Regions from separate parts of the Xenorhabdus sp. TS4 genome, predicted to be linked through region 3. Evidence: predicted binding sites of a transcription regulator. Region 3 holds the regulator's gene; each other region holds the start of a gene.

Region 1 (8,136 bases), on a different contig from region 3:
TAGGCCTGGCATTACAAGGCTCACTGTCTAATTTTGCTGCTGGTGTGCTATTGGTGATTTTCCGCCCACTTCGTACTGGCGAATATGTCAGTATTGGCGCTGTGGAAGGAACGGTCATGCAAGTGCAGATTTTCTCAACAACATTGCGCACGGCAGATGGCCGTATCATTGTGATCCCCAACGGTAAAATTATTGCAGACAATATTATCAATACCAGCCGTGAACCTGACCGCCGTACCCAAATTATGGTGGGGGTCGCGTATGATGCGGATATTGATGAAGTGAAAAAAGTGTTGGGTGATGTGATTCAAGCAGATAAACGCATTCAACATGAAAAAGGAGTCACTATCCGCCTGCATGAAATGGCTCCTTCATCATTGAACTTTATTGTGCGTGTGTGGACTACTAATGGTGACGCCTGGAATGTATATTGGGATTTGATGGAAAATTTTAAGTGTGCTTTGGATAAACACAATATCGGCATTCCATTCCCACAAATGGATGTTTATCTGCATCAGCAAAATAGTGTTTTACAGAAGAAGACGGACGAATAATCAAGATATCGTGATGTGAGAATTTCTCACATCACCTTTCCTAATGATCTATTAGAATCATTCATTTTTACTAATGCGTCATCTTGTTTAATATGCATTGATATCGTAACTAATTGAATAATTATTAGGAATCTTTGCATGTTCTCAACATTTATTCAGGGCTTTTTTCTTAGTGCTGCGATGATCCTTCCGCTTGGGCCACAAAATGTATTTGTGATGCAGCAAGGGAGCAGAAAGCAGTTCCATTTAATGAGTGCAACATTATGCTCCACCAGTGATTCTCTGCTCATCATAGCGGGGATATTTGGTGGTAGTGCCTTACTGGGACAATCGGTACTTTTATTGCAAACTGTGACATGGGGAGGCGTCGCATTTTTACTATGGTATGGATGGGGGGCTTTTCGAACAGCGTTATCGGCAGAAGTCGAACATTCCGGTACTGAAAAAACTGTCCAAAGCCGTTGGCGAGTCATAGTAACGCTATTCGCTGTGACATGGCTGAATCCTCATGTTTATTTGGATACCATTGTCGTATTGGGAAGCATAGGAGGACAATTGTCAGCCGAGCTTCGGCCGTGGTTTACCACCGGAGCAGTAATGGCATCGATCAGTTGGTTTTTTGCCTTGTCATTCTTATCTGCGTGGTTTGCACCTGTCCTTAATCGGCCCAGAGCACAACGGATCATCAATATCTTCGTTGGTTGTGTGATGTGGTATATCGCTTGGAGCTTAATTAAGCAAGGATATAGATTTTTTGTTAATTACAATATCTCTCCATAGATACGCTATAGATTACTTCTCTATAGATAGTGTGCTAATGTTTCTGAAAGCACCTTATTCATGTAACTTTAGGAGGTCTTGTGAAACGTAAATCACTGGTATTGGCTGCAATGATGGCTTTAGGAAGCCTGTCTTGCATGACAGCTTCCGCTGCTGATTCACTCTCTATTCCACATATTTCCACCTCTGGTAATGCGATAGTTAAAGCGGCACCAGATATGGCTACTTTGGTAATCCATGTGAGTGAAACGCAAAAGAGTGCGGCAGAAGCAAAGAAAAAAGTCGATGAACGGGTTGCGAAATATTTTGATTTTCTGAAAAACAGTAGCATCGAAAAGAAAGATATTGATGCTGCTAATTTGCGCACCCAGCCAGAATATCAATATGAACAAAAGAGTGGAAAATCGAGTATTACAGGTTATCGGGCGTCGCGTTCAGTTGAAGTGAAAGTTCACAAGCTAGAGCAACTGAATGCCTTATTGGATGGTGCCCTGAAAGCAGGGCTGAATGAAATTAACTCTGTTCAGTTTGGTGTAAGCAATCCGCAACGTTATCGTGATGAAGTCAGACAAAAAGCTATTGAGAATGCTATTCAACAGGCAACTACATTGGCAAAAGGGTTCAACAGTAAGTTAGGTCCTGTATATAGCATTAATTACCGTGCGCCTGAAGCTGTGCCTGTTCCTATGAGCCGTCTGAAATACCAGACAGATCTGTTGGCAGCACCAGCTTCTGACCCAGCCAGTGAAACTTATGAGCCACAGAGTATTGAGTTTTCTGATCACGTTGATGCTGTTTTTGAATTACAGCGTTAATGAGTTTCATCTTCCTGACGTAACATCTGGCGCCCTCGTTTTAGCAGGGTGTCAGTGACTTTTCTCATCGTTCCACTTTCAGGCGCAAAACGATGCCAATAAAGCATACGGCGTTGGCATAGTCCTGGTGTGAGATCGATTAACTCACCGGCTTTTAGCTCCTTGTCGATTTGCAAGTGTGGGATCATGCAACAAGTCGAACCTTGTTTTGCCAATTGAACGAATGCTTCGGAAGAATTCACGATATGGCAGGGCACACTTCCCGGTGATAAATCGAAGTTCTGTTGTAGAAATGCTTGATGCATATCATCTAAATGGTCGAATGCAACCGCAGGTGCTTTCAGTAATGCTGAACGCGTGACGCCATTCGGGAAAAAACGGTTTGCAAACGCTGGAGAGGCTACAAACAGGTAATCCAGAGCACCTAATTTATCAACTAAACAGCTTGGCAAAGGCTGGGATTGAATACTAATCGCTCCGACAACTTCACCACGCCGCAAACGCTCTTGAGTCCGGGTTTCATCTTCCACTTGAATATTTAGCCGAATAGGCAAATCGGATAAAACAGGGTGGAGAGCCGGTAAAAGCCACGTCGCCAGGCTGTCCGCATTAACAGCAAGGGAAAGCAATAACGGGATCTCATTACTATTTTCATCACCAAGCCATTGCGCTTCCAGTAGTTCCACCTGATGTAATAGCGCAAGTAACTTTTGCCCTTGTTCTGTAGGGTGGGGAGGAACAGTGCGTACCAATAGCGGCTGACCAAACATATTTTCTAATTGCTTGATTCTCTGGGATACCGCTGATTGGGTAATACAAAGTTTTTGCGCTGCCCGCTCGAAACCACGTTCTTTGATCACTGCATCTAATGCTTGCAATGATCGGTAATCAGGACGTTTCATTGAAAATAAGATTCTCCGTGTTTGCTCTTTTTGTGTTACAGCTCAATATTAAAACCATTATGTGGCCTAACCAGCACTATGCCATATTTTTTCATGAGGTGAGCCAATATTGTTTATACTAGCCGTCAGATTTTTCCTTGTAACTGATTATAGGCTGTGATCAATATGACTCAGGACGAACTGAAAAAAGCAGTAGGTTGGGCGGCATTAGAATACGTTAAAACGGGCACAATTGTCGGTGTTGGTACAGGTTCTACCGCAGCGCATTTTATTGATGCGTTAGGCACTATCAAAGATAAAATTGAAGGTGCTGTGTCAAGTTCAGAGGCATCAACTGAGAAATTGAAAAGTCTCGGTATTCCTGTGTTTGACTGCAATGAGGTTGACACTTTGGATATTTATGTTGATGGTGCTGATGAAATTAATGGCCAAATGCAGATGATCAAAGGTGGCGGCGCAGCGTTAACCAGAGAAAAAATCATCGCGGCGGTTGCGAAGAAATTTATTTGTATTATTGATTCGTCTAAGCAAGTCGATGTGTTAGGCAAATTCCCTCTGCCAGTTGAAGTCATCCCAATGGCACGGGCTTATGTGGCTCGTGAGCTGGTGAAATTGGGCGGAACACCGGTTTATCGTGAAAACGTAGTAACAGATAATGGCAACCATATTCTGGATGTTCACAATCTCTCTATTGTCGATCCCATTGAGTTAGAAGATAAGATCAATGGGATCGCTGGCGTGGTAACGGTGGGACTGTTTGCTAATCGAGGAGCTAATGTGATGCTGGTAGGTACTGCGGATGGCGTTAAGACGCTCACTGAATAATCATTTATTGAGGGCAGAATAATCTGCCCTCAAAATATTTTTATATTTATTCAAAATGGAAAATTTAGTGATATATATCACTTTTCTGTCTAAAAAAACCTCAAAACTCTGTCTTTATCCCGTAACGAATTATTTTACTTTGCATAACAACTTATTTACTGTTGCTTATTCTGTAATATAAGCAATCGATTGTATTGCCGTTACTGTTTTTTTTGTTATTTTGGTGGAATCGATATGCATTATGAAAGTGAGTACAACTAGGGTGGGCAAATGGTTAAGGTATCTTTAGAAAAGGACAAAATTAAATTTCTGCTGCTGGAAGGCGTTCACCAAAGCGCAGTAGATAGCCTAAAAGCGGCAGGGTACAGCAATATTGAATATCACAAAGGGGCATTAGAACCTGAAGAATTGAAAGAAGCGATCCGTGATGCCCGATTTGTCGGAATTCGTTCCCGCACCCAATTGACCGAAGAGATTTTCGGCGTAGCGGAAAAGCTGGTTGCAGTTGGGTGTTTTTGTATTGGTACTAATCAGGTTGACCTGAAAGCCGCAGCAAGTCGTGGTATTCCGGTATTTAATGCCCCTTTTTCTAATACGCGTTCGGTCGCTGAAATGGTATTAGGTGAGCTGTTGTTGCTATTGCGCCGTATTCCTGAGGCGAATGCCAAAGCCCACAATGGGATATGGGATAAGCAAGCAAAAGGCTGCTACGAAGCGCGTGGTAAAAAATTAGGTATTATCGGTTACGGGCATATTGGTACACAGCTTGGCATATTGGCTGAAAATATTGGCCTGAATGTCTATTTCTATGATATTGAAAATAAATTGCCATTAGGTAATGCACAGCAAGTTCATCATTTGTCTGAATTGTTGAATATGAGTGATGTCGTGAGCCTGCATGTTCCTGAAACCGCTTCAACCAAAAATATGATTGGCGTAGCAGAACTGGAATTGATGAAACCAGGCTCGATTTTGATCAATGCATCACGTGGTACTGTGGTCGATATTGATGCACTCAGCACGGCATTGGAAACAGGGCATCTCTCTGGCGCAGCGATTGACGTCTTTCCCCATGAACCCGCAACAAACAATGATCCTTTCATCTCACCATTAAGCCAGTTTGATAACGTGCTGCTGACGCCACATATTGGGGGATCGACGCAAGAAGCCCAGCAAAATATCGGTTATGAAGTTTCAGGTAAACTGGTCAAATATTCCGACAATGGTTCTACATTATCAGCGGTTAATTTCCCTGAAGTATCGCTCCCTGTTCATGCTAAGGATACTAACCGATTACTGCATATCCATGAAAACCGCCCAGGTATCTTGACTAGTATTAACCAAGTGTTCACTGAGCAAGAAATCAATATTGATGCTCAATATCTGCGGACTGACAGCGGTATTGGTTATGTTGTGATTGATATTACGACGCAGAATTCAGCCCAAGCTGAACAGGTCTTGCAGAAACTAAAATCCTTGCCAGGCACGATCCGTTCTCGCTTGCTTTACTAAGATATAATGACTGGTTAAAGGTCATTATTGATTAAGACGAAAAAACGCATTAAAAATAAGGGGCTATTGAAGGCACAATAGTCCCTGTTAACTCACTGAGTAGCATACTAATTCATATCCATTGCCATACTTTTTCTGGTGTAATGATCTCTGGCAGAGGAATATCCCAACTCTCACTGGGCAGTTTCTCAACTAACTGCAAATTATGAGCTAATCCAATCGGATAAAAATTCTGTTGTTGCCATTTCGCGAGAGTCCTATCGTAAAAACCGCCGCCCATCCCCAGGCGTTGCCCCGTACAATCGAAAGCGACCAGAGGAATAAACATGACATCAAGTTCGGAGATGGGTAAAACCTGCCGGATATCCAACTGAGGCTCTTCGATATTAAAACGGTTGCGAATAAGAGGCGTGTCTGCGCAATAACGGAGAAACAGCAAGTGATTCCGGCTGAAAGGATGCAATATTGGCAAGTAGACCTGTTTGTTTTGCTGCCAAAGTTGTTGCATTAGCGGACGTGTATCTAATTCCCCATCAAAGGAGAGGTAAAGGGCAACTTTGTCAGCTTGCTGGATCTTAGGGTGCGCTATAGCCTGTTTAACGGCTTGCTGGGCAAATTGCAATTGTTGTTCGGGAGATAGATTTTGACGTAGTTGCCGAATTTTTTTTCTAATGGATTTGCGCAGAGAAAAAGGAGCATCTGATTGCATGATACCTGCCTGTTAATTAACGCAGAAAAGGATACAAAACAGATAAAGAATGGGAGGTTCTCCAAGATGCCGTTACAGGTGGTAACCCTTGAACCCTTGGTTCAAGGTGAACGCAGCGTCGTTGCTATTAGGCTTCTTGGTCTAGCCAAGCATGCTCACAAGAAACGTAGCACCACATTCTATAGAGATGAAATATCGGCTCAGGGGACTTCCCTGCTCACGAACACCTCAGAGAAATTTTTTGCTGCTTAAACCAACTAAATAGGCTTTAAGCAACGCTATGAAGCCTATTGTATGGAACTAAACGAAGAAAGCAACTGCTTATATTAATCTATAGTGACTACTGCCTGATTTATCAACAAGATTTAGCTGACGGGTAGGCGGGTAGGAGTATCAGGTAACTTTACCTTGCTCTAACAGTGCCTTTTCAATGGATTGCTGGAGCATTTTTATTTTTTGTTCCATATTGTAAGCATAATCACGGGTTTTCATCTTCTCCTGTGCCAACTCGTGACAGACATTCAGTGCCACAATAAAAACCAGTTGCTCAGTGTTAGTGACTCTGGTGCGTTCTTTAAGGTTATGCAAACGCTGATCAAGTTCCTCAGCAGCAGCTTGCAACGCTTCAATCTGCTCTGTTGGACAATTGACACGTAATGACCGCCCAAAAATCTGAATATCTACTGGTTGTGCAGACATGACACCTTCCTGATTTATTATTGTGCCGATACCTTGATGTTGATATATATCCCTTATCTCTCAAATTGCGGCTTTGTTGCCAGAGCTATAATTTGAAATCTATTGGGTATAAAGTAAATTATGGTATAAAACAAGGCCGACACCAATCATTACCGTACAATACCAAAAGCCCCTTTTTCTTCCCTTCATCTTCAAACTGCTGCTTTTGGGCAATGTTCACTTATCCCAGTCAATTAGTTATAGATATAAAGTATCTATGTTTTGGGGATTCGTGCCCTTGCTATCAACGCGGCATCTCGAAATCGATTGGGGATATATCGGTGTGTGCTGTCTGGTATAGCGACTCCCCTTGATGGTAGCATAGCATGAACTTATATCGCCAACGATGATCAATATACATGTCTATACAAAACTCATTACCTAATTATCAATCATTTGATGAAATTTTGCATCAACAGTCCGTTGCACTGACAGCAGCAGAAATGCATGGCTTAATCAGTGGGTTACTATGCAGTGGAAATCATGGCGGTAATCACGAGAGTAGTTGGCAGACACTGGTGCATGATCTTGCGAATGATGGCCTGGCATTTTCTCAGGTTTTGGCTCTGCCGCTTAGGGAATTGTACGAAACGACGTTTGAATTGCTGGATGACAGTAGTTTCTCGTTCCATCTGTTGCTTCCTGATGAAGAGGCGGGGGTTTTTGAATGCGCAGAAGCGTTGGCGGGATGGGTCAACCACTTTCTGCTCGGATTGGGCGTAGCCAATCCTAAATTGACAGAAAATCCAGAAATTCAGGAAGTTATCACCGATTTACGTAACATCGGCATGTTGGGCTATGATGAAGACGAAGATCAAGAAGAGCTATCTCAAGCCCTTGAAGAAGTGCTGGAATATGTCCGTGTTGCAGTTCAACTCTGTTATATCGCGTTTGCGACACCTAAAACCTCAGGCAGTGCAAAAAATGAAAAACCAACATTGCACTGATTGGGGGTATTCACCCTATAAATTTCAAGCCTTGAAAGATAAGGGGTATCCCAACTAACAATATGGAATTGCAGGAGAGGGTATGACTAAACAAGAATATTTATCTCGTCGTCAGGCATTATTGTCGAAAATGGCACCAGCCAGTGCGGCTATTATTTTTTCGGCTCCGCCTGCGACACGTAATTCAGATAGTGAATATCCCTACCGTCAGCACAGTGATTTTCTGTATCTGACAGGATTCAGTGAACCGGAAGCGGTTCTGATACTGATCAAAAGCGACGAAACCCACAATCATAGTGTGTTGTTTAATCGTATTCGCGATTTGACTGCGGAAATTTGGTTTGGTCGTCGTCT
Region 2 (8,136 bases), on a different contig from region 3:
GGAAATTGCTCTGCCTAAACCTGAAAAGAAAAAAATTGTTAAAAAAGAAGTTAAGCCAAGAGAGAAAAAGACAGAAAAAGCTTCAGAACAACCGCTGAAACCTATTTCTGATCAAGAAACTCAAACGGCGAAGAATTTGGATGATCAAAAATCGGAGCACCATACCATTAGTGAAAAAGCCGGGGTACACAGAGGACCAAAGGCATTGAATAGGCCAGATCCCATTTACCCATCCAGAGCACTACAGTTGGGGACTGAGGGGAAGGTAAAGGTAAAATTTGATATTGATGAAAATGGTCGAGTTAAGAATATTGAAATTATTTCTGCTGATCCAAAAAATGTCTTTGAACGTGAAGTGAAAAACGCGATGAGAAAATGGCGTTATGAAAAAATTCCTGCTATCGGACATATAACGACTATCGAGTTTAAAACTACTGGTATTTCACAATCTTAACTTACCAAACTGTCTCTTTCCTGAATAGGGGATGTAAAGCATCCCCTAACTTCATCAGTAAAATGAATTATGACTCTGAATCACTGCGTTCCAATTTAAAGTGCCTTTTATCTTCAGGCAAAGGACGGGAAGAGTTATTTTCATCAACGGCAACATAGGTGAAAACAGCTTCTGTTGCACGATAACGCTGACCGACTGGCTCAGAAGCCACTTTTTTCACCCAAACTTCAATATGAATGGTAATAGATGAATTTCCCGTTTTAAGACAACGGGCGTAGCAGCATACGACGTCACCTACCGCAACCGGTTTCAGAAAACTGATGCCATTTACGCTAACAGTTACTACGCGCCCCAGAGCAATCTCTTTTGCCAAAATTGCGCCGCCAATATCCATTTGAGACATCAGCCAGCCACCGAAAATATCCCCATTGGCATTAGTATCAGCAGGCATGGCCAGTGTACGGAGAACCAATTCTCCGTTTGGTAAGCATTGTTGTTGTGTCATTAGAAAACTTGCTTTATTTGGTGAATACAACAATACCTGCCGCTGCATCGGCAGGTATCCATATAAAGGTCATTATATTATTTTTGTTCGCGAGGAAGATGACGGTAGATATATACCACACTCAATACAGTAAAGACTAGTGTCAATGCCGTTAATCCGAACACTTTAAAGTTTACCCAAACATCTTGAGGTAGCCAGAAAGCGACATAAATATTTGCTAATGCACAGGCAATAAAGAAGATTGCCCAAGCCATATTCAGTTTGTTCCAGACAAAATCAGGTAATTCTAACTCCTTGCCTAACATCCGTTGAATTAGCGGCTTTTTCATCACCCATTGGCTGATAAGTAGTACCAGAGAAAAAATGGCATAAATTACAGTCACTTTCCATTTAATAAATAAATCACTGTGGAAGGCCAGTGTCAGAGTGCCGAAAACAGCAACCATAACAAATGTAATTAAGGAGGATTTTTCAACTCTACGATAAATGAGGTAAGTAATGACAACAGCTAATCCTGTTGCTGCAATTAAGGCGCCAGATGCATAGAAAATGTCGTACATTTTGTAGACGACGAAGAAAACGACTAGCGGCAAAAAGTCTAAAAGTTGTTTCATAAATTGAACCCATTGTGAAGTCAATGATGGCATGTTTTTGAATTTGTGCCAGAGTGTACCAGATCTCAATGAAATGGTTTATTTATCAGGTAAAAAACATTTTTCATCTGTTTAGGTAATTTTATCACAATGAGTGACAAGCTAAGTGTGGGAGAGGGGAAGTTTGTGAGTTTCCATTTAGCAACGCATTATAACTAGGTTCCATTTTCACAAAAGGACATAAAGGCCATGTTGTGGGAAAGATTACATCGCTGGATGCCGGGCTTGGGAAATATCTGTCATTATCGTAGAGAATATTTCAGCCATGATATGCGTGCGGGCCTCTCTGTTGCCGCAGTAGCGCTGCCCGTTGCGATTGCTTATGCTGAATTAATGGGAATTAGTGCCATTATTGGTTTATATGCCTGTATTTTACCGATGCTTGCGTATGCACTGTTCGGTACTTCGCGGCAGTTGATTGTTGGGCCAGATGCGGCAACTTGTGCTGTCATTGCTGCTGCTGTTACACCGCTGGCATTGGGAAATGAGCATGTGCGTTGGCAGCTTGCCATAGTGATGACGTTAATGACGGGATTTTGGTGTATTTTGGCCAGCCATTTTCGACTGGGTGCCTTCGCTGATTTTATATCTCGTCCCATTTTGAAAGGCTTTATTAACGGTGTTGCGATTACCATTATGGCTGATCAGTTGGCTAAAGTTTTTGGGCTGTCTGGGTTGCCTGTGGAATTGATTGAACGATTGATTGCACTTCCCCGTAAATTATTAGAATCTCACTGGCCGACGGTAGGGATGTCAATAATGACGCTGCTGGTACTGCTTAATGTACATTTTCTCCGTCCGAGTTGGCCTGCTCCACTGGTGGCAATGATCGTATCGACTTATATCAGCTGGCAATTTCAACTCAGCCATTATGGCATCCAGATTGTGGGTAGTATGGGGAGTGGTTTGCCTATTGTTCCTATACCCGAATTTGAACCCGGTATCATACGTGATTTAGTGGTTCCTTCTATTAACTTAGCGGTGATCAGTTTCGTCAGTTTTATGATGACTGCTCGTAGTTTTGCCAGTAAAAATGGCTACCAAGTCGATGCAGATTTGGAACTTAGGGCATTGGGTATCGCCAATATTGCTTCGTCATTATCACAAGGTTTTGCTGTCAGTGCTGCGGGTAGCCGTACTGCGGTCAATGATGCGCTAGGCGGTAAAACGCAAATGGTGTCGGTGATAGCGGCTTGTGCCATTTTGCTGGTATTGCTATTTATGACAGAACTTTTGGTGTATATCCCTCTGTCATCACTGGGTATTGTTTTGATCTTTTCCACTTGGTCTTTATTGAGTCTAAAAAATCTTTGGGCTTATCGAAAACGCAATCGTCAGGCTTTTACCCTGTCAATTTTTACGTTAATTGCCGTCTTGCTGGTGGGAGTGATCGATGGTATCGGTTTTGCCGTTTTGTTGGGATTATTGCAATTTTTGCGGATAGTTTTTCGGCCTTCGGATCAGTTGCTGGGCGTGAATGACCAAGGTATGGTTCGTTCCATCCATAAGAATAATGATATCAAACCCGTTGATGGCATTATGATGTACCGCTTTAACTCTCCACTCACTTATTTTAACGTTGGATATTTCAAAAAACGGGTATTACAACATGTGAACAGTGCTGCAAATGATCCTGTGTGGTTAGTGGTCGATGCGACGGTTAGTTTTACTTACGATGATGTCAGTGTTTTTGCCGTGTTGGATGAGTTAATCACAGAATTAAAAGAGAAAGGTGTGACATTGGTCTTAGCAGGGCGCAGGACAGAACTGAATCGCTGGATTAAACAGAACAAACTGAGTCGTAGCGGTGACGATTTGATAGTTGTGCCGGATCTCTATTTTGCTATTCGTTTACTTCAAAGTAAGCAGCATGTGGAGGAAAAACAGGAGAAGTAACTACAGTTCACCTCGCTACATTGCAGTGAGGTGAACTATTTTAGGTGCTTATTATTCAGTGATTATTAGATACCGTGTATGGTTTTATTTTGTGGTTTGATTAACATATACAAACGGAATAGATAAATCAGTAACAGGGATGATAAGAAATTATCCAGTACTGATAGCAACATATCGGGCATTTTTGTCAGTACAAGAGCCAGGATTAGCTTGGCGACAAGCCATAACAGTATAGCTGGGATCAACAACCGCATATTACCAAATGCCAACTTCCAACTATTTTGCATGGCTGCAAAAACATTTTTGCCTTTTTCAAACAAAAAAATAGGAGCCAGTGAGAATGCAATAGAAAACAGTATCCCCGGCAAGACCATTAAAGCGTAGCCGATTTGGACCAATAGGGTACTAATAAACATTAGCAAGAACATCTTGGGTAGTTGTGTTATTGATAATGTACTGGCATGAATGGCATTAGTTTGCTGACCGCTAGAGATAGCACTGATGAGTACCAGCATACTGGCCGTTAGTAGGGTACTACCAAATATATGGGTAAATAAAACTCCGAACATTGTGCGCATTAACATGAACTGCTCATCTGGCGTTAATTGCATCACGAAACGTTGGATACCTGTATTGCCGGACTCTTTGACTATATTTTGCAACTCGGCTAATAAATTGAGCTGTTCATCATTCGGCATGAGTAAATGCCCCAGCAGTGTTGTCACCAGCGCGGCTAAGACAGAGAGGATGACAATATTCAACAGTTGATTCTTTAAAAAGTTGATGCTGTCACGATACAGGGTATTTGCCGTGATGGGCATGAAAGTGGCTCCTATCAAATAAAACAACAATAGGGAACAATTGTACCTTGTTAGGGGGATTATTGGATACCTAAGATTTACTCCAATGCTTGATCCTGTATGTTGAGACTAGTGGGAGTAAGCGTTCTTTTTTGCCAGATTTCCTCAGTGTAGATTTTATATAAATGATCAATTCATTAACTTTGTGTTAATAAATTGATGAGAGGTTGGAATATTAAATAAAGGTTTTTAATGTATAATTTCTATTATTATTTATTGTTATTCATTTAAAAGTTGATATTAAGATATAAATCATGGGTGGTATTAAAATTAATATGCAGAGAATTTTGATTTAGATCAATTTAAAATGTCCAGTAAATGAAATAATAAAGCGGTAAGCGGTAAATACCTTACTTCGCCAAAAATATTTAAAAGATGTGATCTGTCTTAGATCACAATGGTAAACAAACGGGTATATTTCGGACTGGTTTAAAACCACATAAATGGGATGGATAATGAAGAAGATTTCTGCGCTTGTATTGGCTGTTGCTACGTTAGCCCCGTCATTGACTTTTGCCCATGAAGCAGGTGACTTCCTGTTCCGTGCGGGTACAGCAACGGTAAGGCCTCATGCGGGTTCTGATAATGTATTAGGATTGGGATCTTTTGGTGTCAATAATAATACTCAGTTGGGTTTAACTTTTGGTTACATGATTACTGATAATATTGGTGTTGAATTATTGGCAGCGACACCATTCCAGCATAGAGTCAGTTTACCAGGAGCGGGTGAGGTCGCTGAAGTTAAACATTTACCACCAACGCTAATGGCACAATATTATTTTGGTGCTACAGAAAATGAATTTCGTCCTTATGTTGGGATTGGTGTTAACTACACTACTTTCTTTAGCGAAAAATTTAATAATAATGCAACCGTGAAGGCTGCTAATTTAAATAGCTTGGATCTGAAAGATTCTTGGGGTATCGCTGGGCAGGTTGGTCTGGATTATCAACTGAACAAAAACTGGATGCTGAATACTTCGCTTTGGTGGATGAATATTGAAACTGATGTGAAATTCAAAGCCGGTGATGTAGATAAAAAATATAAAACCCGCCTTGATCCGTGGGTCTTTATGTTCGGTGTTGGTTATAGTTTCTAATTAAAGCTACGTGTGTGTTTGACTTTGACATAAGAGAGAACCAATGGGGCGTAATTGCCCCATTTTTTGTACTTACTATCTATCGCGTGTTCATAATTGGGTGGCGTTTTTCATGGCACGAACAAAATTCATTAATTTTTCCAGCATGATGTTGGGTTGATGCAAGTTATCTTCAATAATGTTGACAACAGCTGAACCTGAAATTGCACCCGCCGCACCGCCATTGAGAGCGTTCATAACCTGCTCTGGCTCTGAAATGCCAAAACCTTGTATAGCAGGGGCAGCGTGATATTCTTTGAGCTTGTTAATAATATGATTAAGTGGCTGTGGAGCGCGATTTTCACTACCAGTTACTCCCGCTCTTGATAGCAGATAGGTATATCCACGTCCAAATGAAGCAACTTCACGCAGTAAATCATCATTTGCATTAGGGGGACAAATAAAGATCGGGGCAATATCATGCTTTATGGCGGCTGAACGGAAAGGCGATGACTCAGATAACGGCACATCAGCCACAAGTACGGAGTCAACACCCGCATTTTTGCAGCGACGATAAAATTCATCAATGCCATTGTGAAAGACGAGATTGGCGTAAACTAACAGGCCAATGGGTATATCAGTGTGTTTAGCTCGAATTTTAGCCAGCAGGTCAAAACATAATGTGGGAGTGACCTTGGATGATAACGCACGCAGATTGGCATTTTGGATAGTTGGGCCGTCAGCCAGGGGATCTGAGAACGGAATACCCAATTCAAGCGCATCAGCAGCACCTGAAATCAAGGTATCAATAATTTCCAACGATAATTCGGGATTAGGATCGCCAAGGGTGACAAAAGGAACAAAAGCGCCTTGTTTTTTGTTTTGCAGCTTCTTAAAAAGTTGTTCGTAACGTCCCATCAGATTTCCCCCCTGGATTTTAAAATATCGTGAACGGTAAAGATGTCTTTGTCACCACGGCCAGATAAATTGACAATGAATAATTGTTCCTTGTCTGGAGACTCATGGATCATTTTCAAGGCATAAGCCAAAGCATGAGAGGATTCCAGTGCAGGAATAATACCTTCATTGCGTGAGAGTTCCTGGAAGGCCTCCAGCGCTTCATCATCAGTAATTGAAACATAATCGGCTCTACCGATGCTGTTTAAATAGGCATGTTGCGGACCAACGGAAGGAAAATCTAAACCCGCCGAAATGGAATAAGATTCTTCAATCTGCCCGTCTTCTGTCTGCATAATTGGCGTTTTCATGCCAAAGTAAATTCCCAATCTTCCGTGTTTCAATGGGGCACCATGCTCTCCAGTTTCAATACCATGCCCAGCAGGTTCAACACCAATCAAGCGGACATCATTTTCTGGAATGAATTCAGCAAACAAACCGATGGCATTTGAACCACCACCAATGCAGGCAATGACGGCATCAGGTAAACGGCCTTCTTTTTCCAGAATTTGAGCTTTGGCTTCTTCACCAATCATACGTTGAAATTCTCGTACCATTGTCGGATATGGGTGAGGGCCAGCCGCAGTGCCCAATAGATAATGCGCTTTTTCATAGCAACCCGACCAGTCACGCATTGCTTCGTTACAGGCATCTTTCAAGGTTGCCGAGCCGCTATGGACAGGGAGCACTTGTGCCCCCATCAAACGCATGCGAAAAACATTGGGCGATTGGCGTTCAATATCTTTTGCTCCCATATAAATACGGCACTTCAGCCCTAATAACGCACAAGCCAGGGCGGTTGCGACGCCATGTTGACCAGCGCCTGTTTCAGCAATGATTTCATGCTTTCCCATGCGTTTTGCCAACAATGCTTGTCCTAAAACCTGATTGGTTTTGTGAGCACCGCCGTGGAGCAAATCTTCACGTTTCAGGTACAAACGTGTTTTTGTCCCTTTAGTCAGGTTTTGACACAGTGTTAAGGCAGTGGGTCTGCCTGCATAGTTTTTCAGGAGATCCTGAAATGTATGCTGAAATTCAGGATCTTTCTGTGCGTCAATAAAGGCTTCTTCTAATTGGTTAAGTGCAGGGATCAAAATTTGTGGCACAAATTGTCCACCAAAGTCGCCAAAATAAGGATTCAATTTACTCATTGTTCTACTCATCCATTTTTATCTGAAAAATTAGTGATAACAGCGCAATTGTTGAAACACCTGCTTGATTTTCTGGCTGCTTTTGATACCCGGAGACACTTCAATTCCTGAGTTAAAATCCAGTCCATAACAGCCAAATGTTGCTGCCATTTGGCAGTTTTCAGCGTTCAGGCCACCAGCCAGAAAACTGTTATGCTGAATGAGTGGGTTGATTAACTGCCAGTCAAATGATTTTCCTGTTCCTCCTGCTCCGTTATCCAACAATAAGTGATCAACATGAGGTATTGCGGAAACTGCTACAGCATTAGACATATTAATGGCTTTCCAAATTTCACAATGTTCAGGTAGTACCGAGCGTAGGGAGTTAATGTAGTTTTCATCTTCACCTCCGTGCAGTTGAACTGCGGTGAGCGAAAGTTTACGGGCGATATTATTGACAAAATCAATGGGTTGATTTTGAAACACACCAACATATAGAAGAGAGGCTTCATTGATGATTTGTTGAGCTTTTTGCAGACTAATTTTGCGCGGTGATTTTTCAGCAAAAATTAAACCACCGTAAACGGCACCCATTTGCAACGCAG
Region 3 (8,136 bases):
GCACAAGGATTTAATTCCCTTTTTCCCATTCTGGCGATGGCAGGGGCGGGGCAAGTAGGTTCCGCACTGGCGTTATATGTCAAAGCCCAAAAAGGCGCGTTACTGCGCGCTCAAATCAAAGGCGCCATCATTCCAGGTTTATTGGGAATTGGCGAGCCCTTGATCTATGGTGTCACACTTCCCCGCGTCAAACCTTTTGTCACCGCCTGTCTCGGCGGTGCCATAGGTGGTTTTTTTATCGGTCTGATTGCCTGGTGGGGATGGCCTGTCGGATTGAATAGCGTTTTCGGCCCTTCCGGGCTAGTCGCCCTGCCGCTGATGACATCCGACAGCGGCATATTCACGGGCATGGCAATATATGGTGCCGGACTAATCGTCTCTTATATCGCTGGCTTCACGCTAACGCTATTCTTCGGCAGCAAAAATATCGATTTAAGTTAACTCAGCCAAACCAGATTAAAGGCACACAAGCGGCGGTCAGGACACCCATTGCGATATTAAATGTAAACCACGCGCGACGGCTTTTCAGTAACCGTCCAATCAGTGAACCGAGAACAAGCCAGATTGCACCAGCAAGGGTATTGACGATTAACATCACGATACTGATAACAAAAATGGAATGGTTATACAACTCTCCAGCCAGACTGTAACTACTGATTGCACCCAATCCCATCAACCATGTTTTGGGATTTAAGAACTGCAATAACCAACCTTGATAAATCTTTATTGGCTCTCCTGCCGATGTTGTGGTGTCCAGCCGCTTATAATGCGAAGTAGCTGTTTTCCAGGCTAGCCATAATAAATACAGACATCCGAGTATTTTCAGGCCCATGTGTATAGCAGGATAAATCAACAGTAACGCCGCAACACCAAACGCAGACAGCAGCAAAATTGTCTGCATTCCCAGAATAATGCCCAAACAAAGCGGGATAGAGCGGCGAATACCAAAATTAGCTCCCGATGATGTCAGTAACAAATTGTTTGGGCCCGGTGTGACAGCGGAAATAAACATAAATATACTAAGCGAAAATATCAGGCTTAAAGTCATGGGTAGATTCCCCTCCCACCCAGATAGTTGGCATTTCTTTTCAAGAAAAATAACAGTATGTTATTTCATATACAAGATAACTAATCATGAAATCAATTCATTATGAATCCCAGACTACAACTCCATTGGCAACATCTAAATTTACCCGATAATGAATTACAGTATTTTCAGGAGCAATCACAATGATTATCCCGTGGCAACAATTGGAAGCCGATACACTCCACAACTTAATTGAAAGTTTTGTCCTGCGGGAAGGTACTGATTATGGTGAACAGGAAAAAACGCTCGAACAAAAAGTACAGGATGTAAAACGTCAGCTTGAACGAGGCGAGGTTCTGTTGGTATGGTCTGAACTACATGGAACCGTTAATATCTTGCCTAAAGAGATGTTCCGTCCGTAAAGCTCAGCTTGCTTTATTCATTCTAATTGACTGATTCGCCAGTTTTATTGATTAAGGAGTCTGTTCATGTCTGCCAAACACCCCGTCATCGCAATCACTGGCTCCAGTGGAGCAGGAACAACCACCACCAGTGTCGCTTTCCGTAAGATTTTCCAACAACTTGACGTAACCGCCGCACTGATAGAAGGGGATAGTTTCCATCGTTACACTCGTCCTGAAATGGATGCCGAGATACGCAAAGCAAGAGAACAAGGCAGACATATCAGCTACTTTGGGCCAGAAGCTAATGATTTCGGTATGTTGGAAAAAACATTCTTTGAGTATGGGGAAACGGGCAATGGCCGCTGCCGAAAATATCTCCATACCTATGATGAAGCCGTTCCCTATAACCAATCACCAGGTACGTTCACACCGTGGGAACCCCTGCCATCAAAGACAGACGTCCTATTTTATGAAGGGCTGCACGGTGGTGTTGTCACGCCACAACACAATGTCGCCAGTCATGTGGATCTATTGATTGGCGTTGTGCCTATCGTCAATTTAGAATGGATACAAAAACTCATCCGTGATACCGGTGAACGTGGGCATTCCAGAGAGGCTGTCATGGATTCCGTTGTCCGCTCAATGGATGACTATATCCGCTACATCACTCCTCAGTTTTCACGTACTCACATCAATTTCCAGCGTGTCCCCACCGTTGATACCTCCAATCCCTTCTCTGCCAAAGCCATTCCCTCGCTGGACGAAAGTTTTATCGTGATCCGCTTCCGTGGCCTCACTCAAATTGATTTTCCTTATTTACTCGCTATGCTTCAGGGCTCATTTATTTCCAGCATAAATACTATCGTCGTTCCAGGTGGAAAAATGGGGCTGGCAATGGAATTAATTATGGCACCGCTTGTTAAGCAATTACTGGAAGGCAAAAAAATTTCGTAATTTAATCCCTATTTAATTTTTAATAAGGCAGGTAACAAAAAATAACGTTACCTGTTTTATTTAAATAAACAGACCATTTTTTGTGACATAATTTTTTCCCTTTTATAAATGTAAAATCAATAAAACCAACTCTTCTGCCTGATTTCTGGTAATCTACCAGTCAGTTTAATATGCTGAAGCGATACAGGAGGAGACAGAAATGCTTTCCTGTGTTACAAACAAGGTTACAAGCGCGAACTGGCAAGGTATATGGGTTAAGATCAATATACCTACATTTTGACATCCTTATAATCCATATAAAATTCCCGCTTGTCAGTTTTTCAGCAGGTTAATATGTTAATCTATTGACTTTAAAAGCTAGCCTGAAGAGGAACTACCGTTTCTCACACTATAAAGGCAGAAATAACAACAGAGGATAAAGCGAATGGTTCTCGGCAAGCCACAAACAGACCCTACTCTTGAATGGTTTTTGTCACACTGCCATATTCACAAATATCCATCCAAGAGCACGCTTATTCATCAAGGCGAGAAAGCAGAAACGCTTTACTACATTGTTAAAGGTTCGGTTGCTGTTCTAATAAAAGATGAAGAAGGTAAGGAGATGATTCTCTCTTATTTAAATCAGGGAGATTTCATTGGTGAACTTGGATTGTTTGAAGAGGGACAAGAGCGTACTGCATGGGTGCGAGCAAAAAGTGCCTGCGAAGTGGCTGAAATTTCCTATAAGAAATTTCGCCAGTTAATTCAGGTGAATCCTGATATTCTGATGCGTTTATCTGCTCAGATGGCAAGTCGCCTACAAACCACTTCCGAAAAAGTAGGTAACTTAGCCTTTCTGGACGTTACAGGTCGTATCGCCCAGACGTTGCTCAATTTGGCCAAACAGCCTGATGCAATGACTCACCCTGATGGTATGCAAATCAAAATCACACGTCAGGAAATTGGGCAGATTGTGGGTTGCTCCCGTGAAACGGTTGGCCGTATCCTGAAAATGCTGGAAGATCAAAACCTGATCTCTGCACATGGCAAAACCATCGTCGTTTATGGGACACGTTAATTCCCGATAAACCAGAAACTACTCAGCCAGTGCAATCCGTTACTTCGTACTGGCTTTTTTTACTGTTATTTGTTTAACCAGCGGGATATCGCCATTTCCAGCCGCATCATACCCTCTGTGATTTCGTCCTCAGAAATGATCAATGATGGTGTAAAACGCAAGATGCTGTCTCCTGCACTTAATAACATCAATCCCAGTTCCGCCGCTTGCTGCAATATTTCTCTGGCCTTACCCTGATATTCGGCTTTCAATACGGCCCCAATCAGCAAGCCTTTTCCACGAAATTCATGGAAGATACCATATTTTTGGTTCATCTTTTCCAGAGCATGAGTGTACATATCGTGCCGTTTTTCCACGCCCATCAGCACTTCTGGCGTATTGATGATATCCAGTACGACACAACCGACGCTACAAGCCAATGGATTTCCACCATAAGTCGTTCCATGTGCCCCCGTTTCCATTGCCGCCGCTATTGTATCTGTCGTTAACATTGCACTAATTGGAAAACCGCCCCCCAGCGCTTTTGCTGTCGTCAAGATATCCGGCTGTACGCCATAATGCTGGTAAGCATATAACTTACCCGTGCGCCCCATCCCACTCTGAACTTCATCAAAGACCAACAAAGCCTGATGCTTATCGCACAATTCACGCACCCCATGCAGAAACTCCATCGTCGCAGGAGTAACCCCCCCTTCTCCTTGAATTGGCTCCAAAACAACAGCACAAGTGTGATCATCGATTTCCGCCCTGACGGCATCCAAATCATTAAAAGGCACGTGAACAATATCAGCAGGTTTAGGTCCAAACCCTTCGGCATATTTCGGCTGCCCTCCTACCGAAACAGTGAAAAAGGTACGACCATGAAACGCCTGATGGAATGCAATGATTTTGGTTTTATTGGGATAATGACGAGTAATCGCATAACGACGTGCTAATTTAAATGCCGCTTCATTGGCTTCCGCTCCCGAATTAGCGAAAAAGACTTTTTGAGCAAAGGTCGAATCAATCAATTTTTGCGCTAAAGTTAAGGCAGGCTCATTGGTAAAAATATTGCTGACATGCCACAATTTTTCACCTTGCTGTTTCAAGGCGTTCACCAAAGCCGGATGACTGTGCCCCAAAGCCAAGACAGCGATACCCCCGGCAAAATCAATATATTCTTTACCCTGTTGATCCCATACCCGACTTCCTTGCCCTCTGACAGGAATGAAATTCGCCGGTGCATAAATGGGCAACATCACTTGATCATAGGTATTTCGGTTTGCTGCTTTATTTTCTACCATTTCCCTCACCTTATTTTTATATTTGCCATTTCGAAGTGAAATAATAGTCATAAAATATGAATAAAAAATCACTTAAGGGCAAATAAAAAAATAACAGAATGAGGGAATGCGGAGGTATCTAACTAATATTTGAGGAAATTATTCAACAATTCGTGTCCCTGCTCACTAAGAATGCTTTCTGGATGAAATTGCACTCCTTCCAGTGGCAAAGTACGGTGACGAATTCCCATGATTTCATCTACGTCACCATTGCGCTGACTCCAGGCTGTCACTTCAAATGAAGCCGGAAGCGTTTCTGCGGCAATGACCAGAGAGTGGTAACGCGTGACCGTCAATGGACGATCTAATCCTTTGAATACCCCTTGCTGGCTATGGTGAATCAGGCTGGTTTTTCCATGCATCACTTCACGCGCTTTAACAACGCTCGCACCAAAAGCCTGACCTATCGCCTGATGTCCCAGGCACACACCGAGGATGGGCAATTTCCCTGCAAAATGTGAAATTGCTTCCAGCGAGATCCCTGCTTCATTCGGCGTACAAGGACCCGGCGAAATGACTAAATGAGTAGGCGCCAAATCTTCGATATCTTCAAGCTGGATCTCATCATTACGCTTAACTAAAACCTCTGCCCCTAACTCACAAAAATATTGATATAAATTGAATGTAAAAGAATCGTAGTTATCTATTATTAGTAACATAGGAGTATATCCTACTGATTATTATAGTCTTATAAGTTGCCCTACCCCATTGGGGTATTATGCATTCTGTATAATAGTAAAATCAGGTAAAGCAGTATTAACAGCAATGGGGGGCTAATCATACCACAGAAGCACTTTTAAAATAGTGGTACGGCGACCGCATTACCATAATGCAACATGATGTAACAACGTAGAAATGGCGGAGAGAAGGGGAATGCAAACGGTACTCAAACAACCAGTAATGATTATCCGAATACCGTATTATGTCGGTGTTCGGGCTGTTAAGATTCAACCTTGGCAGATAAGATCACAATTGGTTTTGCCGGTACATTTTGATAAGGGCCAACATTTTCTGTTTTGACTTGAGAAATTTTATCAACCACATCCATGCCTTTGACGACTTTGCCAAAGACCGCATAACCGAAGTCACGCTGCCCGTGGTCAAGGAAAGCATTATCAGTCACGTTAATAAAAAACTGGCTGGTTGCGCTGTCCTTATCTGCGGTACGTGCCATAGCAATAGTACCCCGCAAATTCCGCAGGCCGTTATCTGCTTCATTTTTGATTGGCTCTCTGGTAGCTTTTTGCTTCATATCCTTTGTAAAGCCACCGCCCTGGATCATAAAGCCTGGGATAACACGATGAAAAATAGTGTTGTTATAAAATCCCTCATTGACATATTCAACGAAATTCTTGGTAGTAATTGGTGCCTTATTGCTATCTAACTCAAGTTCGATTTCTCCAGCCGATGTTACCAGCTTCACGTGAGTTTCAGCGGCTAATGCTGGGACAGCTATCGCACTGATAGCACATGCAGTCATAAGCGACACAAAAATACGTTTAAACATTGATGGTTCCTTTATTTTTGAGGTCAACAATAAAACTCATAACAACAAAACTCATTAAGTGTAATTCCCAATGGAGTGAAGTTCCAAAGATTTACCTACATTTACGAGTATCTCAACTGCTCAAGGTGAGTTATACACACTATTTTCCGACTATCTGCGCCATTCATTATCGGAAAAAATATCGGTATAAATGACGGTAAAATGTCGGTATAAAGTTACGCCTGTCCACAAGCGGTTGCTCTCGGTATAATCACCGCGCTATTTTTGTGTATTCCTCAGGGAGATAACCATTTTGACCATCAAGAACTACAACTATCATATGACCCACTTTATCACGAGTGCACCTGACATTCGCCACCTGCCTCAAGATGTGGGCATTGAGGTCGCGTTTGCCGGCAGGTCAAATGCGGGTAAATCTAGCGCCCTGAATGCACTAACCCGCCAAAAGAGCCTTGCGCGTACCAGTAAAACCCCTGGCCGTACCCAGTTGATTAACCTGTTCGAAGTAGAAGAAGGTGTTCGTCTGGTAGACTTGCCAGGCTATGGTTACGCTGAAGTCCCAGAAGAGATGAAACGTAAATGGCAGAAAGCCCTAGGAGAGTATCTCCAAAAGCGTGAATGCCTGTTAGGGCTGGTGGTTTTGATGGATATCCGCCATCCGTTGAAAGATCTGGATATGCAAATGATCGAATGGGCGGTCGTGATGCAAGTCCCCGTCATGGTATTGCTCACTAAAGCCGATAAACTGGCTTCCGGTGCCCGTAAAAGCCAACTAGCGAAAGTTCGTCAGGAATTGTCCTCTCTGAATGGTGATATTCAGGTCGAATACTTCTCCGCCCTGAAAAAAATCGGCACCGATAAACTAGAGCAAAAACTCAATCTTTGGTTCAATCAGCCTGCTATTGAGGCGGAGTAACATCCGCCTTCTGCCTTACTGCACTTCCATTAATCGGACATAAAAAAACGCCCCAGTCAAAAAATATGACTGGGGCAGCTAATATTCAGCTAAATCCGATTACGTGAAGTAAAAGGTCTGAAAGATAGAACATCTTACCTCTGTACCCTACATCGACAACTTTAACCTATTCTTTTCATCAAAAAAAGACTTTTTTGTAATTAATTTTCACTAATTACCTCGATTCAGCTGTTAACATTTAAGCAGAACAGGTTATTATGGCGTCATTCATGTAGTTTAATTACATATTTATGAGATCTAGATCTAATCTAAAATCTAACTGAAATTCTTGTCACACGCCTTTTCGCGGTGTAATTGAGATAATTCCAGTTCATTAAACACGCAGTATTTTCATAAAAATCATTCAATAAAAAAAGAACCGCATTTCTGCGGCTCTTTTTCAGCTTCTAAGATAAAAGGGACATCAGTGTGCCTGATCCCAATTATCACCAATCCCAACATCCACTTTTAACGGCACATCAAGCTGCATACTTTGTTCCATCAGCTCTCTGATTTTCTGCCCTGCTATCTCCAGCTCTGATTCATGTACTTCAAATACCAGTTCATCGTGAACCTGCATGATCATGCGCACATTTGGCTGTTCACTGACAATCCAGTTATCTACCGCAATCATCGCCAATTTGATGATATCCGCTGCCGTCCCCTGCATAGGTGCATTGATGGCTTCACGCTCTGACGCCTTGCGGCGCATGGCATTACGCGATTTGATATCCGGCAGGTACAACCGACGGCCTTCCAGCGTTTCGATAAATCCATGATCAGCCGCCTGCGCCCGTGTACGTTCCATATAAGCCAACACTCCTGGATAACGTTCAAAATAGAGGTCCATATAGCGCTGTGCTTCACCACGCGGAATACCTAACTGACGGGACAGGCCAAACGAACTCAT
Region 4 (8,136 bases), on a different contig from region 3:
TGATTCTGAACATTGGCCGCAAATTTCTCCAGACGACGCTGGCTCAGAAGCTCTGCGTTTGGCAGTTCAACTTCCGGGATTGTCAGTTTCATGGTGCGTTCAACGTTACGCAGCAAACGACGTTCGCGGTTTTCAACAAACAACAGGGCACGACCCGCACGGCCAGCGCGACCGGTACGACCGATACGGTGTACATAAGATTCTGCATCCATTGGGATGTCGTAGTTAACAACCAAACTAATGCGATCAACATCCAGGCCACGAGCAGCTACATCAGTCGCAATCAGAATGTCCAAACGGCCATCTTTCAAGCGCTCAAGTGTCTGTTCACGCAGAGCCTGGTTCATGTCACCATTCAATGCCGCAGAGTTGTAGCCGTTACGCTCCAGCGTTTCTGCAACTTCCAGCGTTGCATTCTTGGTGCGCACGAAAATAATCGCAGCATCAAAATCTTCTGCTTCAAGGAAACGCACCAACGCTTCATTTTTGCGCATACCGTAAACAGACCAGTAGCTTTGGCTAATGTCAGGACGGTTTGTCACACTGCTCTGAATACGAACTTCCTGTGGATCATTCATGAAACGACGAGTGATGCGGCGGATCGCTTCTGGCATTGTCGCGGAGAACAGCGCGGTTTGATGTTCAGCAGGGATCTGGCTCATGATGTTTTCAACATCTTCGATAAAGCCCATACGCAACATTTCGTCAGCTTCATCCAGTACCAAACCTTTCAGGTTGGACAGATCCAATGTTCCACGTTTCAGGTGGTCGAGTAAACGTCCCGGCGTTCCCACCACAACTTGTGGTCCCTGACGCAAGGCACGTAACTGAACGTCATAACGCTGTCCACCGTAAAGTGCAACAACATTCACATTGCGCATATGTTTGGAAAAATCTGAACACGCTTCAGCAACCTGCACCGCCAGTTCACGGGTTGGCGCTAACACAAGGATTTGTGGCGCTTTAAGTTCAGCATCAATGTTATTCAATAAAGGTAAGCTGAAAGCGGCGGTCTTACCACTGCCCGTCTGTGCCATACCCAGCACATCACGGCCGCTCAGCAGGTGTGGAATACATTGTTGTTGAATAGGAGAAGGCTTCTCATAGCCCAGGTCTCCCAACGCAGAAAGGATAGGTGCTGATAAACCTAAATCAGCAAAAGAGATTTCAGTCTCAGTGGTCATGTAATGGTGCCTCATTGATCATGGCGGCCAGTCTACATAACACAGTGAAAAGAATTTCTGTCATTTTCATTTAAAATGTGAACTGGCTCAAATTATGTTATTAAACGAACAAACAAGCCCCCATCTCCAGAGATGCGGACTTTAAAATCTGTCGTGAAAATGTTCGTCAGCTATTGTTGGTTCGATTCCGATAAATCATCTTGTTTTTGGCCCAATAGCGCCAATTCCAACAATGCGTAGCGGTGCTCAACAAAGTTATGCACATTGTTAGCCACCGTCAGCTTGAATAACGCAGTTGCGCTATCCTCATCCCCCAGACTTAGGTAATGTTTACCTAAATAGAAGTCAGTTTCACTGAGATGCTCAGCGAGCGAAGTGTTATCTGTTGAACCCTGTTTTAAGCGTTCCATCAATATTTTTTCACCGATTTTGCCTAAATAGAATTCAACAATATTCCAGCCCCATCTTCCCCGGTTCGCTTTGTCAAAATGGTGCGACAAATTAGTCATTGCAGCCTTAGGATCAATTTTATCTTCCACAAGGTACAACCACAACGAACGGAAGGGATCATTTGGATCGTCTTGATAAAACGCCTGCAGATCATCCTGCGCCAATCGATAGCGGCCACCGTAATACAGTGCAATGCCGCGATTCATTCGCGCGTAGTTGTAAGTTGGATCAAGCTCTAAAACAGAATCAAACGCTTCATAGGCAGAATCAAAATTGCCTGCCTGCGTAAAATAAATTCCCAGATAATTAAAAATTTCAGGAATATCAGGGCGGATAGACAAAGCCACTGAAAAATCATTCTGCGCCAGTGCCCTCAGCCCGAGGCTATCATACAGCACACCTCGTTCATATAAAAGCTGTGCATATTCATCTTCCGTTAGTGACCGACTCGCAAGTATTTGCTCCATGCGAGCCAGAATAACCTCTTGTTGCAATGTTGGTTGTAATGGAATAGCAATCACTTCATTTTTACGCCACCCAGTGCCGCTACATCCCACAAGGAGAAAAATAGCCGCAACATAACACCAGCGCAGAAAAGAATTCATTTCCCACTCCCGAAGCCAGACATCAATCAGAATGCCCTATTACTCCACCCACATTGTATATTTCAGGCGTCCTGCCCAAAATTGACGTTCTCTCATCTTTCAAACTACTGCTAAGAACAATAACTCGAAATTTATTGAGATAAACGGCGCCCTTTTTACAGGACGCCGCTCTTTACGTCAAATTTATTCTACTGATGATTCCGGTGATTGCAATTCTGCGTCAGTTGTAATCACGGCTTCTTTCATGCTCAGGCGGATACGTCCCTGACGGTCAATTTCCAGCACTTTCACAGGAACTTCTTGCCCGATTTGCAGATAATCAGTGACTTTCTCTACACGTTTTTCGGCGATCTGAGAAATGTGTACCAGCCCTTCTTTACCGCCGCCGATAGCAACGAATGCACCAAAATCAACAATGCGGGTCACTTTACCAGCATAAATACGACCCACTTCAACTTCCGCAGTGATTTCTTCGATACGTCTGATAGCATGACGTGCTTTGTCACTGTCAGTCGCCGCAATCTTCACTGTACCGTCGTCTTCAATTTCAATGGTAGTCCCTGTTTCTTCCGTCAATGCGCGGATCACGGAACCCCCTTTACCAATCACGTCTTTGATCTTGTCTGGGTTGATCTTGATAGTGTGGATACGTGGTGCAAATTCAGAAATATCATTGCGTGGACAATTAATTGCCTGTTCCATCACATTCAGGATGTGCAGACGAGCACCTTTAGCCTGATTCAGAGCAATCTGCATAATTTCACGGGTAATACCTTCGATTTTGATGTCCATTTGTAGTGCGCTGACACCATCACGGCTACCCGCAACTTTAAAGTCCATGTCGCCCAGATGATCTTCGTCACCCAGAATGTCCGACAGAACAACAAAGTTTTCCCCTTCTTTCACCAGCCCCATTGCGATACCCGCAACGGCTGCCTTAATTGGCACACCTGCATCCATCAATGCCAGTGATGCACCACAGACAGAAGCCATAGAGGAAGAACCGTTGGATTCAGTGATTTCAGATACCACGCGAACGGTATATGGGAATTCGTTGATGCCTGGCATCACAGCCAATACACCACGTTTCGCCAGACGACCGTGACCAATTTCACGACGTTTTGGTGAACCGACCATGCCAGTTTCACCGACAGAGTACGGAGGGAAGTTGTAGTGGAACAGGAAGCGATCTGTACGCTCACCCATCAGCTCATCGATAACCTGAGCATCACGCTCTGTGCCCAGTGTTGCAGTTACCAATGCCTGAGTTTCACCACGGGTAAACAGGGATGAACCATGAGTACGTGGCAGTACACCTGTGCGAACGTCCAGAGCACGAACCATGTCTTTTTCACGGCCATCAATACGCGGTTCACCACGCAAAACACGGCTACGAACAACATTTTTCTCCAGAATAGCGAGAACTTCAAGCACTTCGGTTTCTTCCAGTTCAACGCCTTTTTCTGCAAATTCTGCCAGGATAGCCACAGTGACTTCTTCTTTGATACTATCAACCTGAGCATAACGTTCCTGCTTCTCAGTAATACGATAAGCATCACCCAGACGGCTTTCAGCCAGTTCTGCAACACGATCGTGCAGAGGTTGATTAACAGGCACTGGTGCCCAATCCCATTTCTCTTTACCTGCTTCAGCAACCAGCGCATTGATGTTATCAATCACAATCTGTTGTTGCTCATGACCAAACACAACCGCACCCAACATTTGCTCTTCAGTCAGCAGTTCCGCTTCGGACTCTACCATCAGCACCGCGTTATTTGTACCTGCAACGACCAGATCCAAACGGCTGTGTTTCAGCTCATCGCTAGTTGGGTTCAGAACGTACTGATCGTTAATATAACCAACACGCGCAGCACCAATTGGACCATTGAATGGAATACCAGACAGCGCCAGTGCAGCGGAAGAGCCGATCATGGCAACGATATCAGGGTTTACTTGTGGATTAACAGAAACGACTGTCGCGATGATTTGAACTTCATTCAGGAAACCTTCTGGAAACAGAGGGCGTAGAGGGCGGTCAATAAGACGAGCAACTAATGTTTCACCTTCTCCCGGACGGCCTTCGCGACGGAAAAAACTTCCCGGAATACGGCCAGCAGCGTAAGTACGCTCCTGATAGTTAACGGTCAGAGGGAAGAAATCCTGACCTGCTTTGACTTTCTTTTGACCAACAACGGTGACAAATACCGCTGTGTCATCCATATTTACCATAACGGCTGCTGTCGCCTGACGAGCCATCATGCCAGTTTCGATGGTCACAGTGTGCTGACCATACTGAAATTTACGAACAATCGGATTAAGCAAAATAATTTTCCTTTGTTAATGTTGCCGATTTAAGAAACCAGCAACAATGGATTTTCTCTTCTTGCTACACCCTCACGACTAATGACAGTGCTCACTGCTTTGAGGACTCTCATTAGCCGCGCGAGTCACTGTAGCGGAAGAGGTTCAAGTTTTAGAAACGGTGCAAAAAACAGTAGATTAAATTTTCCGATTCTGTTTCCTGACAATTCCGTTTCCTAGAAGAAAAGGGGCCCGATTAGGCCCCTTTCCACTGAAACTCATCAATTAGCGACGCAGTCCCAGACGCTCAATCAGAGCAGTATAGCGTGCCACATCTTTACGCTTCAGGTAGTCCAGTTGCTTACGACGCTGTGCAACCTTTCTCAGCAGACCACGACGGCTGTGGTGATCTTTTTTGTGCTCTGAAAAGTGACCTTGCAGGTGGTTGATGTCAGCAGTCAGCAGTGCGATCTGAACTTCGCTGGAACCACTGTCGTTAGCGCCGCGACCAAATTCAGCAATAATCTGCGCTTTTGCAGCAGTACTTAGAGACATAGTATAACTCCAAATATGTAATTTAAAATGACGAGTGCCGATCTCTAATTCAGCCACTCATGTACAGACGCGGTATTCTACGCTGCAAATAGGTGAAGCGCAAGACAGCACAATCACCGTCATTCTGTGCCCCAACTCAATTTACCTGCTGCAAATTCCTTGTCTGTTGCTATCATTATTCCGTTTCAACAACCAAACGGCGTGGAGCCACTAGTCCATCATCATCAATCACTGCAATGCCGATAAATTTATTTTCATCACCTTCGGTCACCCTCACCCATTCATCTGAAGCCAAATTATGTTTGCTGCGAACCGGCTGGCCTTGTTTGAAGTAAGACGCAACGACAGATGTTAAGTGAATGACAGGAAAATGAACCACGGCGGTATCCATTGGTAGCAATAATGGATCAAGCAATTCCCACGCCTCAATTTCTTGATCTTCAGCTTGTTGGTTTAACTCATATAACTGTTCCAACGTTACCATTCTTTGATTGGGATAATTGGCAACCTGCAAACGACGCAGATAAATGACATGCGCGCCACAACCCAAAAGTTCCCCTAAATCATCAATGATGGTACGAATATAAGTGCCCTTGGAACAGTGTATTTCCAATTCCAGCTCATTCCCTTCCCAGCGAATGAATTGTAATTCATAAACAGTGATAGGACGCGCTTCACGCTCAACTTCAATACCCTGACGGGCATATTCGTATAGCGGTTTTCCCTGATGTTTCAATGCAGAGTACATAGAAGGAACCTGCATGGTATCACCACGGAATTGATCCAATGCAGCATTGAGCTGAGATTCGGTGATTTTTACGTCGCGCTCACTGATGATTGTTCCATGTGAATCCGACGTATCTGTACGTTGCCCCAAACGGGCAATCACACGATAGCGTTTGTCAGAATCCAGCAAGAATTGGGAAAATTTGGTCGCTTCACCCAGGCAAATCGGCAACATGCCTGTCGCCAATGGATCGAGTGCACCAGTATGACCCGCCTTACTGGCATTAAAAATCCGCCTGACTTTCTGTAACGCATCATTGGAGGAGATATCCTGTGGCTTATCCAGCAACAGTACACCGTGTATAGCACGGCCTTTACGACGGCGCCCCATCATTTTTCCTCATTGTGATCCGCAGATGCGCGACGCTTCTCATCATTTTTAACGACGTTGCTAACCAAATTCGACATACGCATCCCTTCCACCAAAGAACTGTCATAAGAGAATGTCAGCTCAGGAATGATACGCAGGCGCATCGCTTTACCCAGTAGGGAACGAATAAAACCAGAGGCTTCGTTCAATGCCTTGATGCCTTCTTTAACCATATCTGAATCATGCCCGTCCACCAGTACGTTCAGAAAGGTGACAAATACTTTGGCATAAGCCAGATCGCGGGAAACCTCAACACCGGAGACTGTCGCCATACCGATACGGGGATCTTTGATTTCACGCTGTAAGATGATGGCAATTTCTTTTTGCATTTCCTGTGCAACGCGCTGAGTACGACTAAATTCTCTTGCCATTGTTATATCTCCTGACATTTTGGGGGGCATAAAGCCCCCCAAGAATGGAATGAATCTATTGATAAATAACGGTATTAATCGATGGAGCGTTTAATTTCAATCACTTCAAAGACTTCAATCATGTCACCAACGCGAACATCATTGTAGTTCTTCACACCGATACCACATTCCATACCATTACGGACTTCGTTAACGTCATCCTTAAAGCGACGTAAGGATTCCAATTCACCTTCGTAAATAACAACGTTATCGCGCAGTACGCGGATCGGATTATTACGCTTGATGGAACCTTCTGTCACCATACAACCAGCAATAGCACCAAATTTCGGTGACTTAAACACATCACGAACTTCGGCAAGACCCATGATCTGCTGTTTGTATTCTGGTGCCAGCATACCGCTCATAGCCTGTTTGATCTCATCAATCAGGTTATAAATAACGGAGTAGTAACGCAGATCCAGACTTTCGTTTTCAATGATACGACGTGCAGAAGCATCAGCACGAACGTTGAAGCCCAGAATAATTGCCTCAGATGCTGCTGCCAGCGTCGCATCAGTTTCAGTGATACCACCCACACCAGAACCGATGATTTTCACTTTAACTTCATCAGTAGACAATTTCAGCAATGAGTCACTAATTGCTTCACATGTACCTTGAACATCCGTTTTCAGAACAATGTTCAGTTCAGATACCTTGCCTTCTTCTAAGTTAGCGAAGATGTTTTCCAGCTTAGCTTTATGCTGACGAGCCAATTTCACTTCACGGAATTTACCCTGACGATACAAGGCCACTTCACGCGCTTTTTTCTCATCACGAACAACCGTTGCTTCATCACCCGCAGATGGCACATTGGACAGACCCAAAATTTCCACTGGGATAGATGGACCAGCCGAAGTCACTTCGCGGCCAAGTTCGTTACGCATTGCACGAATACGGCCATATTCGAAGCCACACAGAACGATATCGCCTTTGTTCAGCGTACCAGACTGAACCAGAATGGTTGCAACTGGGCCACGGCCTTTATCCAGGAAGGATTCAATGACCACACCGTTTGCCATACCCGTGCGTACCGCTTTCAGTTCAAGGACTTCAGACTGAAGCAAAATGGCTTCCAGCAATTCATCAATACCAATACCAGCTTTGGCAGACACATTGATGAACTGGTTTTCACCGCCCCACTCTTCTGAAATGATGCCGTATTGCGACAATTCATTCTTCACGCGATCCGGATCAGCTTCTGGCTTATCGATCTTGTTCACAGCAACAACAACGGGTACGTTGGCTGCTTTAGCGTGCTGAATAGCTTCTACGGTCTGTGGCATCACACCATCATCCGCTGCTACAACCAGAACAACGATGTCTGTTGCTTTCGCACCACGTGCACGCATGGAGGTAAACGCAGCATGGCCTGGGGTATCCAAGAAGGTGATCATGCCTTTTTCAGTTTTCACATGATACGCACCAATGTGCTGGGTAATACCACCAGCTTCTCCAGAAGCCACTTTAGTGGAACG

Evidence for each region. The regulator CRP, encoded in region 3, controls carbon source genes, mostly activating them, when cyclic AMP is high. The targets are predictions, from matches to a motif close to ATGTGANNNNNNTCACAT.
Region 1: serA (phosphoglycerate dehydrogenase) is a predicted target of CRP. The motif match lies at 3,942-3,959, and genes of this name have one in related genera.
Region 2: ompW (outer membrane protein OmpW) is a predicted target of CRP. The motif match lies at 4,654-4,671, and genes of this name have one in related genera.
Region 4: yrbN (protein YrbN) is a predicted target of CRP. The motif match lies at 1,260-1,277, and genes of this name have one in related genera.

Annotation. Positions count from the first base shown of each region.
Region 1 is NZ_NKHQ01000024.1:98,095-106,230, reverse strand. It holds gene mscS (small-conductance mechanosensitive channel MscS) at 1-554, shown strand, start outside; gene argO (arginine exporter ArgO) at 693-1,334, shown strand; gene Xets_RS11900 (oxidative stress defense protein) at 1,415-2,149, shown strand; gene Xets_RS11895 (LysR family transcriptional regulator ArgP) at 2,146-3,051, opposite strand; gene rpiA (ribose-5-phosphate isomerase RpiA) at 3,217-3,876, shown strand; gene serA (phosphoglycerate dehydrogenase) at 4,147-5,388, shown strand; gene Xets_RS11880 (5-formyltetrahydrofolate cyclo-ligase) at 5,501-6,097, opposite strand; RNA gene ssrS (6S RNA) at 6,152-6,335, opposite strand; gene zapA (cell division protein ZapA) at 6,491-6,796, opposite strand; gene Xets_RS11865 (YecA family protein) at 7,195-7,782, shown strand; gene pepP (Xaa-Pro aminopeptidase) at 7,865-8,136, shown strand, end outside.
Region 2 is NZ_NKHQ01000081.1:75,737-83,872, reverse strand. It holds gene tonB (TonB system transport protein TonB) at 1-454, shown strand, start outside; gene yciA (acyl-CoA thioester hydrolase YciA) at 522-959, opposite strand; gene Xets_RS17680 (septation protein A) at 1,037-1,573, opposite strand; gene Xets_RS17675 (SulP family inorganic anion transporter) at 1,802-3,508, shown strand; gene Xets_RS17670 (YciC family protein) at 3,574-4,329, opposite strand; gene ompW (outer membrane protein OmpW) at 4,824-5,465, shown strand; gene trpA (tryptophan synthase subunit alpha) at 5,556-6,362, opposite strand; gene trpB (tryptophan synthase subunit beta) at 6,362-7,552, opposite strand; gene trpCF (bifunctional indole-3-glycerol-phosphate synthase TrpC/phosphoribosylanthranilate isomerase TrpF) at 7,583-8,136, opposite strand, start outside.
Region 3 is NZ_NKHQ01000001.1:119,719-127,854, forward strand. It holds gene murP (PTS N-acetylmuramic acid transporter subunit IIBC) at 1-441, shown strand, start outside; gene Xets_RS00450 (LysE family translocator) at 443-1,048, opposite strand; gene Xets_RS00455 (YheU family protein) at 1,231-1,449, shown strand; gene Xets_RS00460 (phosphoribulokinase) at 1,516-2,385, shown strand; gene crp (cAMP-activated global transcriptional regulator CRP) at 2,810-3,442, shown strand; gene Xets_RS00470 (aspartate aminotransferase family protein) at 3,508-4,725, opposite strand; gene Xets_RS00475 (aminodeoxychorismate synthase component II) at 4,848-5,423, opposite strand; gene ppiA (peptidylprolyl isomerase A) at 5,705-6,271, opposite strand; gene yihA (ribosome biogenesis GTP-binding protein YihA/YsxC) at 6,564-7,187, shown strand; gene polA (DNA polymerase I) at 7,651-8,136, opposite strand, start outside.
Region 4 is NZ_NKHQ01000013.1:24,008-32,143, forward strand. It holds gene Xets_RS08195 (DEAD/DEAH family ATP-dependent RNA helicase) at 1-1,184, opposite strand, end outside; gene yrbN (protein YrbN) at 1,174-1,254, opposite strand; gene nlpI (lipoprotein NlpI) at 1,355-2,239, opposite strand; gene pnp (polyribonucleotide nucleotidyltransferase) at 2,423-4,561, opposite strand; gene rpsO (30S ribosomal protein S15) at 4,826-5,095, opposite strand; gene truB (tRNA pseudouridine(55) synthase TruB) at 5,271-6,212, opposite strand; gene rbfA (30S ribosome-binding factor RbfA) at 6,212-6,622, opposite strand; gene infB (translation initiation factor IF-2) at 6,697-8,136, opposite strand, start outside.